One region of the Streptococcus sp. 517s genome, then DNA from elsewhere that is predicted to be linked to it. Evidence: predicted binding sites of a transcription regulator. Region 1 holds the regulator's gene; the other holds the start of a gene.

Evidence for each region. Region 1 encodes CtsR, which represses protease genes until heat stress. Its sites were predicted from a motif close to TTGGTCAAAAAAGGTCAAANA; they were not measured.
Region 2: the regulator CtsR is predicted to act here: its motif matches at 1,398-1,418, upstream of clpP (ATP-dependent Clp protease proteolytic subunit ClpP).

The regions. Positions count from the first base shown of each region.
Region 1 covers NZ_CM136847.1:1,789,272-1,794,547, reverse strand. The annotation lists gene ACVX3R_RS08920 (Panacea domain-containing protein) at 1-300, shown strand, start outside; gene ACVX3R_RS08915 (hypothetical protein) at 269-859, shown strand; gene ACVX3R_RS08910 (CtsR family transcriptional regulator) at 1,267-1,725, shown strand; gene ACVX3R_RS08905 (ATP-dependent Clp protease ATP-binding subunit) at 1,727-4,159, shown strand; gene bgrR (response regulator transcription factor BgrR) at 4,411-5,064, shown strand; gene bgrS (sensor histidine kinase BgrS) at 5,061-5,276, shown strand, end outside.
Region 2 covers NZ_CM136847.1:1,270,845-1,276,120, reverse strand. The annotation lists gene ACVX3R_RS06515 (TetR/AcrR family transcriptional regulator) at 1-106, shown strand, start outside; gene ACVX3R_RS06510 (deoxycytidylate deaminase) at 125-592, shown strand; gene upp (uracil phosphoribosyltransferase) at 681-1,310, shown strand; gene clpP (ATP-dependent Clp protease proteolytic subunit ClpP) at 1,484-2,074, shown strand; gene ACVX3R_RS06495 (YlbG family protein) at 2,153-2,422, shown strand; gene ACVX3R_RS06490 (ABC transporter substrate-binding protein) at 2,511-3,671, shown strand; gene ACVX3R_RS06485 (branched-chain amino acid ABC transporter permease) at 3,791-4,660, shown strand; gene ACVX3R_RS06480 (branched-chain amino acid ABC transporter permease) at 4,664-5,276, shown strand, end outside.

The DNA of each region.
Region 1 (5,276 bases):
TTTAAAGGGAATTTTGAAGCATGGACATATGGGCCCGTTATTAGAGATGTTTATCAAAAAAATAAAAACGGTGAGTATCACGCTAAGGAATATGATTTTGGAGATGGACCTATTGACATAGAAATTAATAATTTTATAAATGATGTTGGAAGCATGATAGTGAAAAAATCTGACTTTGCACTTGTTGATAGAAGCCACGAAGATAGAAGCTGGAAGGAAGCAATAGAAAAAGGAAATTCTACTCCTATTTCTATGGAAGATATTGCAAATGAGTACAAAGAAATTATCCAATCTGCTTGATAGTAATCCAATTCAAAGTAAGAGTAGTAAGAAAACAAATATAGAGCCAGAAAATAGCATTGAAAGCGATCCTTTAAAGCCTGAAAAACCTAGAGAATTTGAACTGTATTCAAGTGACGTAATAAAGTCGAAACATTCAAAATATAAACTATATCCAGAAGATCAATTTACTAATTTTCTAAAAGAAGATGTTGTTCAAAATTTTGTAAATAATATAAATTTATTTTGGCCAGATTTAAAAAAATTAAATGAACATGACATGGATGAGACTGACTATTTTTCTCTAACTGAAACAGCTCAGTTGCGTCTAGAGAGAATTTTCAAACTATATTTAACTAGAGAATTTTCAATAACAAACATAAATAAGATTAAACTTAGGACTAACGAGTTAGATAAGTCAACATCATTTAGGGTATTTGTAATTTTGGAAGGAGAAAAATATCTAGTTTTTTTATTAGATCCACTTCACCTTGTTGTTACTGATAGAAGAACTAGAGAAAATGATGTTTTTAAAGCCAATAAAGGTAATGGAACATGTATGAGTAAGTATCTAAAGTAAAAAAGATCCTATACTATAACTGGTATCAAGTCATCTTTCTCTTAAACTCATTAATTTTTGTGTTTAGGAAAATTGAATAATAGTCAAAATATACTATAACTTAAGTAAGTGGTAGGTTTTTGAGTACCCATTAGTACGAGGATGCCTACCATTTTTTGTAGATAAAAAGCACGTCTGACCGTGCTAGTTTCTTGCCTGCTGAACTCGTCAATATTACGCCCTTTTCAGGGCTCTTTTTGTGGACTTTTTTAGGGACTTTCAAGAAAAACTAAGGCGATTTAATGCCTAAATGTTTTTAAAGAAAGTCAGTATTTTCAAGGGCTGAGCTTTAAAAATTTGACTTATAGAGTGTTAAATGATAGTATAGTCAAAGATAGTCAAGGTTCAAAGAAGGAGTTTGATTTACTATGAGATTTAAAAATACATCAGATCATATCGAAGCCTATATCAAGGCTATTTTAGACCAATCTGGTATCGTGGAATTGCAACGGAGCCAGTTAGCAGATACCTTTCAGGTTGTACCGAGCCAGATCAACTATGTCATCAAGACCCGCTTTACGGAAAGCAGAGGTTACTTGGTTGAGAGCAAGCGTGGTGGCGGAGGCTACATTCGAATAGGGCGGATTGAATTTTCCAGTCATCATGAGATGCTCCGCGATTTGCTTTACTCGATTGGTGAGCGAGTTAGTCAGGAGATTTATGAGGATATTCTCCAGCTTTTGGTGGAGCAGGACTTGATGACCAAGCAGGAAATGACCTTGCTGACTTCAGTAGCAACAGATCGTGTCCTAGGAGAAGAATCCTCAGTTGTCCGTGCCAATATGCTCCGACAGCTATTACAAGAGGTAGATAGAAAAGAGAAGTAATATGAACTATTCAAAAGCATTGAATGAATGTATCGAGAGTGCCTACATGGTTGCGAGCCATTTTGGAGCTCGTTATCTAGAGTCTTGGCATTTATTGATTGCCATGTCCAATCACAGTTACAGTGTGGCAGGTGCGACTCTAAATGATTATCCTTATGAAATGGACCGTTTAGAAGAGGTTGCGTTGGAACTGACTGAAACGGACTATAGCCAAGACGAAACCTTTACGGAATTGCCCTTTTCCCATCGTTTGGAGGTCCTCTTTGCAGAAGCAGAGTATGTAGCCTCAGTGGTCCACGCAAAGGTGCTAGGGACAGAACATGTCCTCTATGCGATCTTGCATGACGGCAATGCCTTGGCAACTCGCATCTTGGAGAGAGCAGGCTTTTCTTATGAAGACCAGAGAGATCAGATCAGAATTGCTGCTCTTCGTCGCAATCTAGAAGAACGTGCAGGATGGACAAGAGAAGATCTCAAGGCTTTGCGTCAACGTCATCGCACAGTAACTGACAAGCAAAATTCCATGGCCAATATGATGGGCATGCCTCAAGCTCAAAGTGGTGGTCTAGAGGATTACACGCATGACCTGACGGAGCAAGCGCGCTCTGGCAAGTTAGAGCCAGTTATCGGTCGTGACAAGGAAATTTCGCGTATGATTCAGATTTTGAGTCGGAAGACCAAGAACAATCCTGTCTTGGTTGGAGATGCGGGTGTCGGGAAAACAGCTCTGGCACTTGGGCTTGCCCAGCGTATTGCTAGTGGGAATGTACCAGCTGAAATGGCAAAGATGCGCGTTCTAGAGCTTGATTTGATGAATGTCGTTGCAGGAACACGTTTCCGTGGTGACTTTGAAGAGCGCATGAACAACATCATCAAGGATATCGAGGAAGACGGCAAAGTGATCCTCTTTATCGATGAACTTCACACCATCATGGGTTCTGGTAGCGGTATTGACTCGACTCTGGATGCGGCCAATATCTTGAAGCCAGCCTTGGCTCGTGGAACTTTGAGAACAGTTGGTGCAACCACTCAGGAAGAATACCAAAAACACATTGAAAAAGACGCAGCTCTTTCTCGTCGTTTTGCAAAAGTGACGATTGAAGAGCCAAGTCTAGCTGACAGTATGACTATTTTGCAAGGTTTGAAGGCTACCTATGAGAAACACCATCGTGTGCAAATCACAGATGAAGCTGTTGAAACAGCTGTCAAGATGGCGCATCGTTACTTGACCAGTCGTCACTTACCAGACTCTGCTATCGACCTTTTAGATGAAGCGGCAGCAACAGTGCAAAACAAATCCAAGCATGTGAAAGCAGACGAATCCGGCTTGAGTCCAGCTGACAAGGCCTTGATGGATGGCAAGTGGAAACAAGCTGCCCAGTTAATAGCAAAAGAGCAGGAAGTCCCTGTCTATAAAGACTTGGTAACAGAATCTGAAATTTTGACGACTTTGAGTCGTTTATCAGGGATTCCAGTTCAAAAACTGACTCAGACTGATGCTAAGAAGTATCTAAATCTTGAAGCTGAACTACACAAACGTGTCATCGGTCAAGATCAAGCTGTTTCAAGTATTAGTCGTGCGATTCGCCGCAACCAGTCAGGAATTCGTAGTCACAAGCGTCCGATTGGTTCCTTTATGTTCCTAGGGCCGACAGGAGTCGGTAAGACCGAATTGGCAAAGGCTCTGGCAGAAGTCCTCTTTGATGACGAATCAGCCCTTATCCGCTTTGATATGAGTGAGTATATGGAGAAATTCGCAGCTAGCCGTCTCAATGGAGCTCCTCCGGGCTATGTGGGCTACGAAGAAGGTGGGGAGTTGACTGAGAAGGTTCGCAACAAACCTTACTCCGTTCTCCTCTTTGATGAGGTAGAGAAGGCCCACCCAGATATCTTTAATGTTCTCTTGCAGGTTTTGGACGACGGTGTCTTGACAGATAGCAAGGGACGCAAGGTTGACTTCTCAAACACCATTATCATCATGACGTCAAACCTTGGTGCGACAGCCCTTCGTGATGACAAGACGGTCGGCTTTGGAGCCAAAGATATTCGTTTTGACCAGGAAAATATGGAAAAACGCATCTTTGAAGAGTTGAAAAAAACTTATCGACCAGAGTTTATCAACCGTATTGATGAAAAGGTGGTCTTCCACAGCTTGGATAGCGAACACATGCAGGAAATCGTTAAGATTATGGTTAAACCATTGATTGCTAGCCTAGCAGAGAAAGGCATCGACTTGAAACTGCAAGCTTCAGCGTTGAAGTTACTAGCAAGCCAAGGTTATGATCCAGAAATGGGAGCTCGCCCACTTCGCAGAACCCTGCAAACAGAAGTGGAAGACAAGTTGGCAGAACTCCTTCTCAAGGGAGAACTGGTAGCAGGCAAAACTCTCAAAATCGGTGTCAAAGCTGGCCAACTAAAATTTGATATTGCTTAAAAATGGAGAATCAGGAGCAATCCTGATTTTTTTGTATTTATTTTTATGAAACCAAAGGAAACAAGTTGACAATATGTAAATATTGGTTATAATAAGAATAGATATTAAGATTTGTATAGAATGAAAAAGAGCAGAGTTTCCTGAAATTTCCACCATTTCAATAGAGCCCTGTTTCTTTTTTTGCGTATGAAATGAAAATAATGTAAACCTAGCAAAAGAGTGAATTTTAGATAGGTTAAGAAGGGGAATAGATGAACATTTTAGTTGTAGATGATGAGGATATGATTAGAGAGGGGGTAGCTGCTTTTTTGAGAGAAGAAGGCTATCATGTTATTCTAGCAAAGGATGGGCAGGAGGCTTTGGATAAATTTCATGAGTTCCCTATTCATCTGATGGTCTTGGATCTGATGTTACCAAAGCGGAGTGGATTTGAGGTGTTAAAAGAAATTAATGGAAATCATGATATTCCTGTAATCGTCTTAAGTGCGCTCGGAGATGAGGAAACTCAGATGCAGGTATTTGACCTTTATGCTGATGATCATGTGACAAAACCATTTTCACTAGTGCTCCTAGTCAAGCGTATTCAAGCCCTGCTTAGGCGTTACTATGTTGTGGGGGATATTTGGCATTATCAAGATGTGACAGTGGATTTCACATCTTACCAAGCTCGAGTCAAGAACGAGGAGGTTGCAATTAAGCCAAAAGAATTGTTGGTTTTAAAATGTTTGATCCAACATAAGAACCAGGTCTTGAGTAGAGAGCAGATACTCGAGTCTATCTCAAATGATTTTGCAGATTTGCCTCTTGATAGAGTAGTTGATGTTTACATTCGAAATCTTCGTAAGAAGTTGGATCTGGATTGTATTGTAACAGTGAAAAATGCCGGATATAAAATTAGCTTATGATAAAAAACCCTAAATTATTAACCAAATCATTTTTAAGAAGTTTTTCGCTTTTAGGTGCAATTGCTTTGGTCATCCACATTGCGATCTATCTGACCTTTCCTTTTTATTACATTCAGCAAGAGGGTGAGAAGTTTAATGAGAGTGCGACTATTATGAGCAGGTACTTAGAAGGCAAAAATTTTCATGAACTGCCTAGCTTGCTGGAGTCCTAT
Region 2 (5,276 bases), 520 kb from region 1:
TTGGAGTTCTGCCATCGTATCGGTACTGCTCAAATGGATCAAGGATGGCATGAAGGTTCCAGCTGAAAAGATTGCAGATTTACGCTTGCCATTTTTCAAAAAATAGGGGATAAGGAGAAGACTTATGACAGAAAAAAGACTGGCTTGGGATGAGTACTTTGCAGCCCAGGCTTTACTGATTGCCAATCGTTCGACCTGTAAACGTGCCAAGGTGGGAGCTGTCCTAGTCAAGGATAATAAGGTCATTTCAACAGGTTACAATGGTTCTGTATCTGGAACGGAGCACTGTATTGACCACGAATGTCTAGTCATTGAAGGACACTGTGTCCGAACCCTTCACGCCGAGGTTAATGCTATTCTCCAAGGGGCTGAGCGAGGGGTTCCCAGAGGATTTACAGCCTATGTGACCCATTTTCCGTGCCTGAACTGCACCAAACAACTGCTTCAAGTTGGTTGTAAGCGCGTGGTTTATATCAACCAGTACCGAATGGATGACTATGCCCAGTACCTTTATCATGAAAAAGGCACCGAGTTAACCCATTTACCATTAGAGACTGTTCAGACAGCTCTCCAAGAGGCAGATTTGATCTAAAAATTAATAAAAATAAATGGTTTAGAAAGCTTTTTAAACCGTTTTTTGATATAATAAGAAGAATAAATTGAAAGAAGGAACTCAGAAAATGGGAAAAATTGAAGTCATTAATCATCCACTCATTCAACACAAATTGTCAATCTTGCGTCGTACAGACACTTCTACAAAAGCTTTTCGTGAACTAGTAGATGAGATTGCAATGTTGATGGGATATGAAGTACTTCGTGATCTTCCACTTGAAGATGTGGAAATCGAAACACCTATCACAAAGACCGTTCAAAAACAATTGGCTGGTAAAAAATTGGCGATTGTCCCAATCTTGCGTGCAGGTATCGGGATGGTAGATGGCCTCTTGAATCTAGTTCCAGCAGCAAAAGTTGGACACATCGGTATGTACCGTGATGAAGAAACCCTTCAACCAGTTGAATACTTGGTGAAATTGCCTGAGGATATTGACCAACGTCAAATCTTTGTCGTTGATCCAATGTTGGCAACAGGTGGCTCAGCAATCTTGGCTGTAGATTCGCTTAAAAAACGAGGCGCTTCAAATATCAAGTTTGTCTGCCTAGTATCTGCTCCAGAAGGAGTGAAAGCTCTTCAAGAAGCACACCCAGATGTAGAGATCTTTACAGCGGCTTTGGATGAACGCTTGAACGAACACGGTTATATCGTTCCAGGTCTTGGAGATGCTGGAGACCGCTTGTTCGGTACCAAATAAAATTCCAAAGTAAATATTGAAACTAGAAGTTCGTTTTTAACTTGAAAGGAGGTTGAGTTTTTGTTTCTGTTTAGAGAATAGAGCAAAAATTTGACCTTTTTTGACCAAAAAGATATAATAGTTCTGTATTGAGTCGTATGACTAAGAAAATTTAACATTAAAAGGAGAAATGAATGATTCCTGTAGTTATTGAACAAACAAGCCGTGGAGAACGTTCATATGATATTTACTCACGTCTACTAAAAGATCGTATCATCATGTTGACTGGACCAGTTGAAGACAACATGGCCAACTCCGTTATTGCCCAATTGCTCTTCTTGGATGCCCAAGACAGTACAAAAGATATTTACCTTTATGTCAACACACCTGGAGGCTCTGTTTCAGCTGGTTTGGCAATCGTTGATACCATGAACTTTATCAAGGCAGATGTCCAAACCATCGTGATGGGGATGGCAGCCTCAATGGGGACTATCATTGCATCAAGTGGAGCGAAAGGAAAACGCTTTATGCTTCCAAATGCAGAGTACATGATTCACCAACCAATGGGTGGTACAGGCGGTGGTACCCAACAAACAGATATGGCAATCGCTGCAGAACATTTACTCAAAACTCGTAAGACTTTGGAGCAAATTCTTGCAGATAACTCTGGTAAAACAGTTGAGCAAATTCATGCTGATGCTGAACGTGATTACTGGATGAGCGCCCAAGAAACACTTGAATATGGCTTTATTGATGAAATCATGGCCAACAATTCTTTGAGCTAACCAACTTAAAAAGCAAACTCGACGGGGTTTGCTTTTTTTGATATAATAGGAGAAGATTTCTTAGAAAGAGGATTTATCATGTTTGAAAAGGTCAATCGATCAGGATTAATCATCTATCTTTACTATAATCGGGATGCAAAGAAACTTCAGGAATACGGTGACATCTGTTACCATTCTAAGAAGCATCGTTACTTGCAGCTCTATGTTCCAACTGAGGAGTTAGATGACTTAGTAGAGAGATTAGGTAAGGAAAGATTTATCAAGAAAATTAGACGGTGTCACATTCAAGAGTTAGAAACTCCCTTTGTTGGCAATCTCTATCGAAACGAAGAAAACGTTATCATTTAAAAAAGTGAATAAAAAGGTTGACAATTTTCTGATAATTCGGTATATTCTTAACATACTATTTTGGAACAATATTATAAGGAGATAAAAAATGAAGAAAAAATTTGCCCTATCTTTTGTGGCCCTTGCTAGCGTAGCCCTTCTCGCTGCCTGTGGAGAGGTCAAATCAGGAGCCTCAAACGCTGCTGGTAACTCAGTCGATGAAAAGACAATTAAAATCGGATTTAACTTTGAAGAAACAGGTGCCGTAGCAGCCTATGGAACATCTGAACAAAAAGGTGCTCAACTTGCTGTTGATGAAATCAATGCTGCAGGTGGTATCGATGGAAAACAAATCGAAGTTGTGGATAAAGATAACAAATCTGAAACTGCTGAGGCTGCCTCTGTTACAACTAACCTAGTGACCCAATCAAAAGTTACAGCTATCGTAGGGCCTGCGACATCTGGTGCAACTGCTGCAGCTGTAGCTAACGCTACCAAAGCTGGAGTGCCATTGATTTCACCAAGTGCTACTCAAGACGGTTTGACTAAAGGTCAAGATTACCTATTTATCGGAACATTCCAAGATAGCTTCCAAGGGAAGATTATTTCTAACTATGTAACAAACAAATTGAATGCTAAGAAGGTTGTTCTTTATACTGACAATGCTAGTGACTATGCTAAAGGTATTGCTAAATCTTTCCGCGAAACCTACAAGGGTGAGATTGTAGCAGATGAAACGTTTGTAGCAGGTGATACAGACTTCCAAGCAGCCCTTACTAAAATGAAAGGGAAAGAGTTTGACGCTATCGTTGTTCCAGGCTACTACACAGAAGCAGGTAAAATTGTAAACCAAGCCCGTGGTATGGGAATTGATAAACCAATCGTTGGTGGTGATGGATTTAACGGTGAAGAATTTGTTCAACAAGCAACAGCTGAAAAAGCATCAAACATTTACTTCATCTCAGGATTCTCAACTACAGTTGATGTTTCTAAAAAAGCTAAAGCCTTCCTTGAAGCATACCGTGCTAAATACAATGAAGAACCTTCAACCTTCTCAGCCTTGGCTTATGACTCAGTTTACCTAGTAGCCAATGCTGCAAAAGGTGCTAAAAACTCAGGTGAAATCAAGGACAACCTTGCTAAAACAAAAGATTTTGATGGTGTAACTGGTCAAACGAGCTTTGATGCTGACCACAATACAGTGAAAACTGCTTACATGATGACCATGAACAATGGTAAAGTAGAAGCAGCAGAAGTTGTAAAACCATAACATTAGAATAGTAGTTGAAATAGGGAATGAGCCTTTGACTCACTCCCTGTTTCGGTGTTTATGAACTTGTGAAAATGATGAAATTTTCTAAAAAATAACGATAGAAAAGAGTGAATGCTATGCTCCAACAACTTGTGAATGGTTTAATTCTGGGTAGTGTTTATGCACTTTTGGCCTTGGGTTATACCATGGTTTATGGAATTATCAAACTCATCAACTTCGCCCACGGTGATATTTATATGATAGGTGCCTTTATTGGTTACTTTTTGATCAATTCCTTCCAAATGGATTTCTTTTTAGCTTTGATTATTTCAATGGCAGGAACTGCACTACTTGGTGTTGTGATTGAATTTCTTGCCTACCGTCCTTTGCGACACTCTACACGTATTGCCGTATTGATTACTGCCATTGGGGTGTCTTTCCTACTGGAATATGGAATGGTTTATCTCGTGGGTGCCAATACTCGTGCCTTCCCTCAAGCAATTGAAACAGTCCGCTTTGACTTGGGGCCAATTAGCTTGACAAATGTTCAATTGATGATTTTAGCAGTTTCTGTACTCTTGATGGTTTTATTGCAATTGATCGTCCAAAAAACAAAAATGGGGAAAGCCATGCGTGCGGTATCAGTTGATAGTGACGCAGCTCAATTGATGGGAATTAATGTAAATCGTACAATCAGCTTTACCTTTGCTTTGGGTTCAGCCCTTGCTGGCGCGGCAGGTGTCCTCATTGCTCTTTACTACAACTCTCTTGAACCTTTGATGGGCGTGACTCCAGGTCTAAAATCATTCGTTGCAGCCGTACTTGGTGGTATCGGGATTATTCCTGGTGCAGCTCTAGGGGGATTTGTGATTGGCTTGTTGGAAACTTTTGCAACTGCCTTCGGTATGTCTGATTTCCGTGATGCTATCGTATATGGAATCTTGCTTTTAATTCTGATTATTCGTCCTGCAGGTATCCTTGGTAAAAATGTGAAAGAGAAGGTGTAAACAATGAAGACAAATCTTAAAGTAAATATTCTCTGGTTATTCCTTCTGTTAGCGGGTTATGGATTGATTAGCGTATTGGTTTCTGCTGGTGTTCTCAATCTATTCCATGTCCAAATTTTAGAACAAATTGGGATTAATATCATCCTTGCAGTAGGTCTGAACTTAATCGTTGGTTTTTCAGGACAATTCTCACTCGGTCATGCAGGTTTTATGGCGATTGGGGCTTATGCAGCAGCGATTATTGGTTCAAAATCACCAACCTATGGTGCCTTCTTTGGAGCAATGATTTTGGGAGCCTTGATTTCTGGTGCAGTCGCTTTGCTCGTTGGGATTCCAACACTCCGCTTGAAGGGTGACTACCTAGCTGTTGCGACACTAGGTGTTTCGGAAATCATCCGTATCTTTATCATTAATGGTGGAAGTTTGACCAACGGTGCTGCTGGTATCTTGGGTATTCCAAACTTTACCAACTGGCAAATGGTTTATCTTTTTGTGGTGATCACAACTATTGCAACTCTCAACTTCTTACGTAGTCCAATTGGACGCTCTACTCTATCTGTTCGTGAGGATGAGATTGCTGCAGAGTCCGTTGGGGTAAACACTACAAAAATAAAGA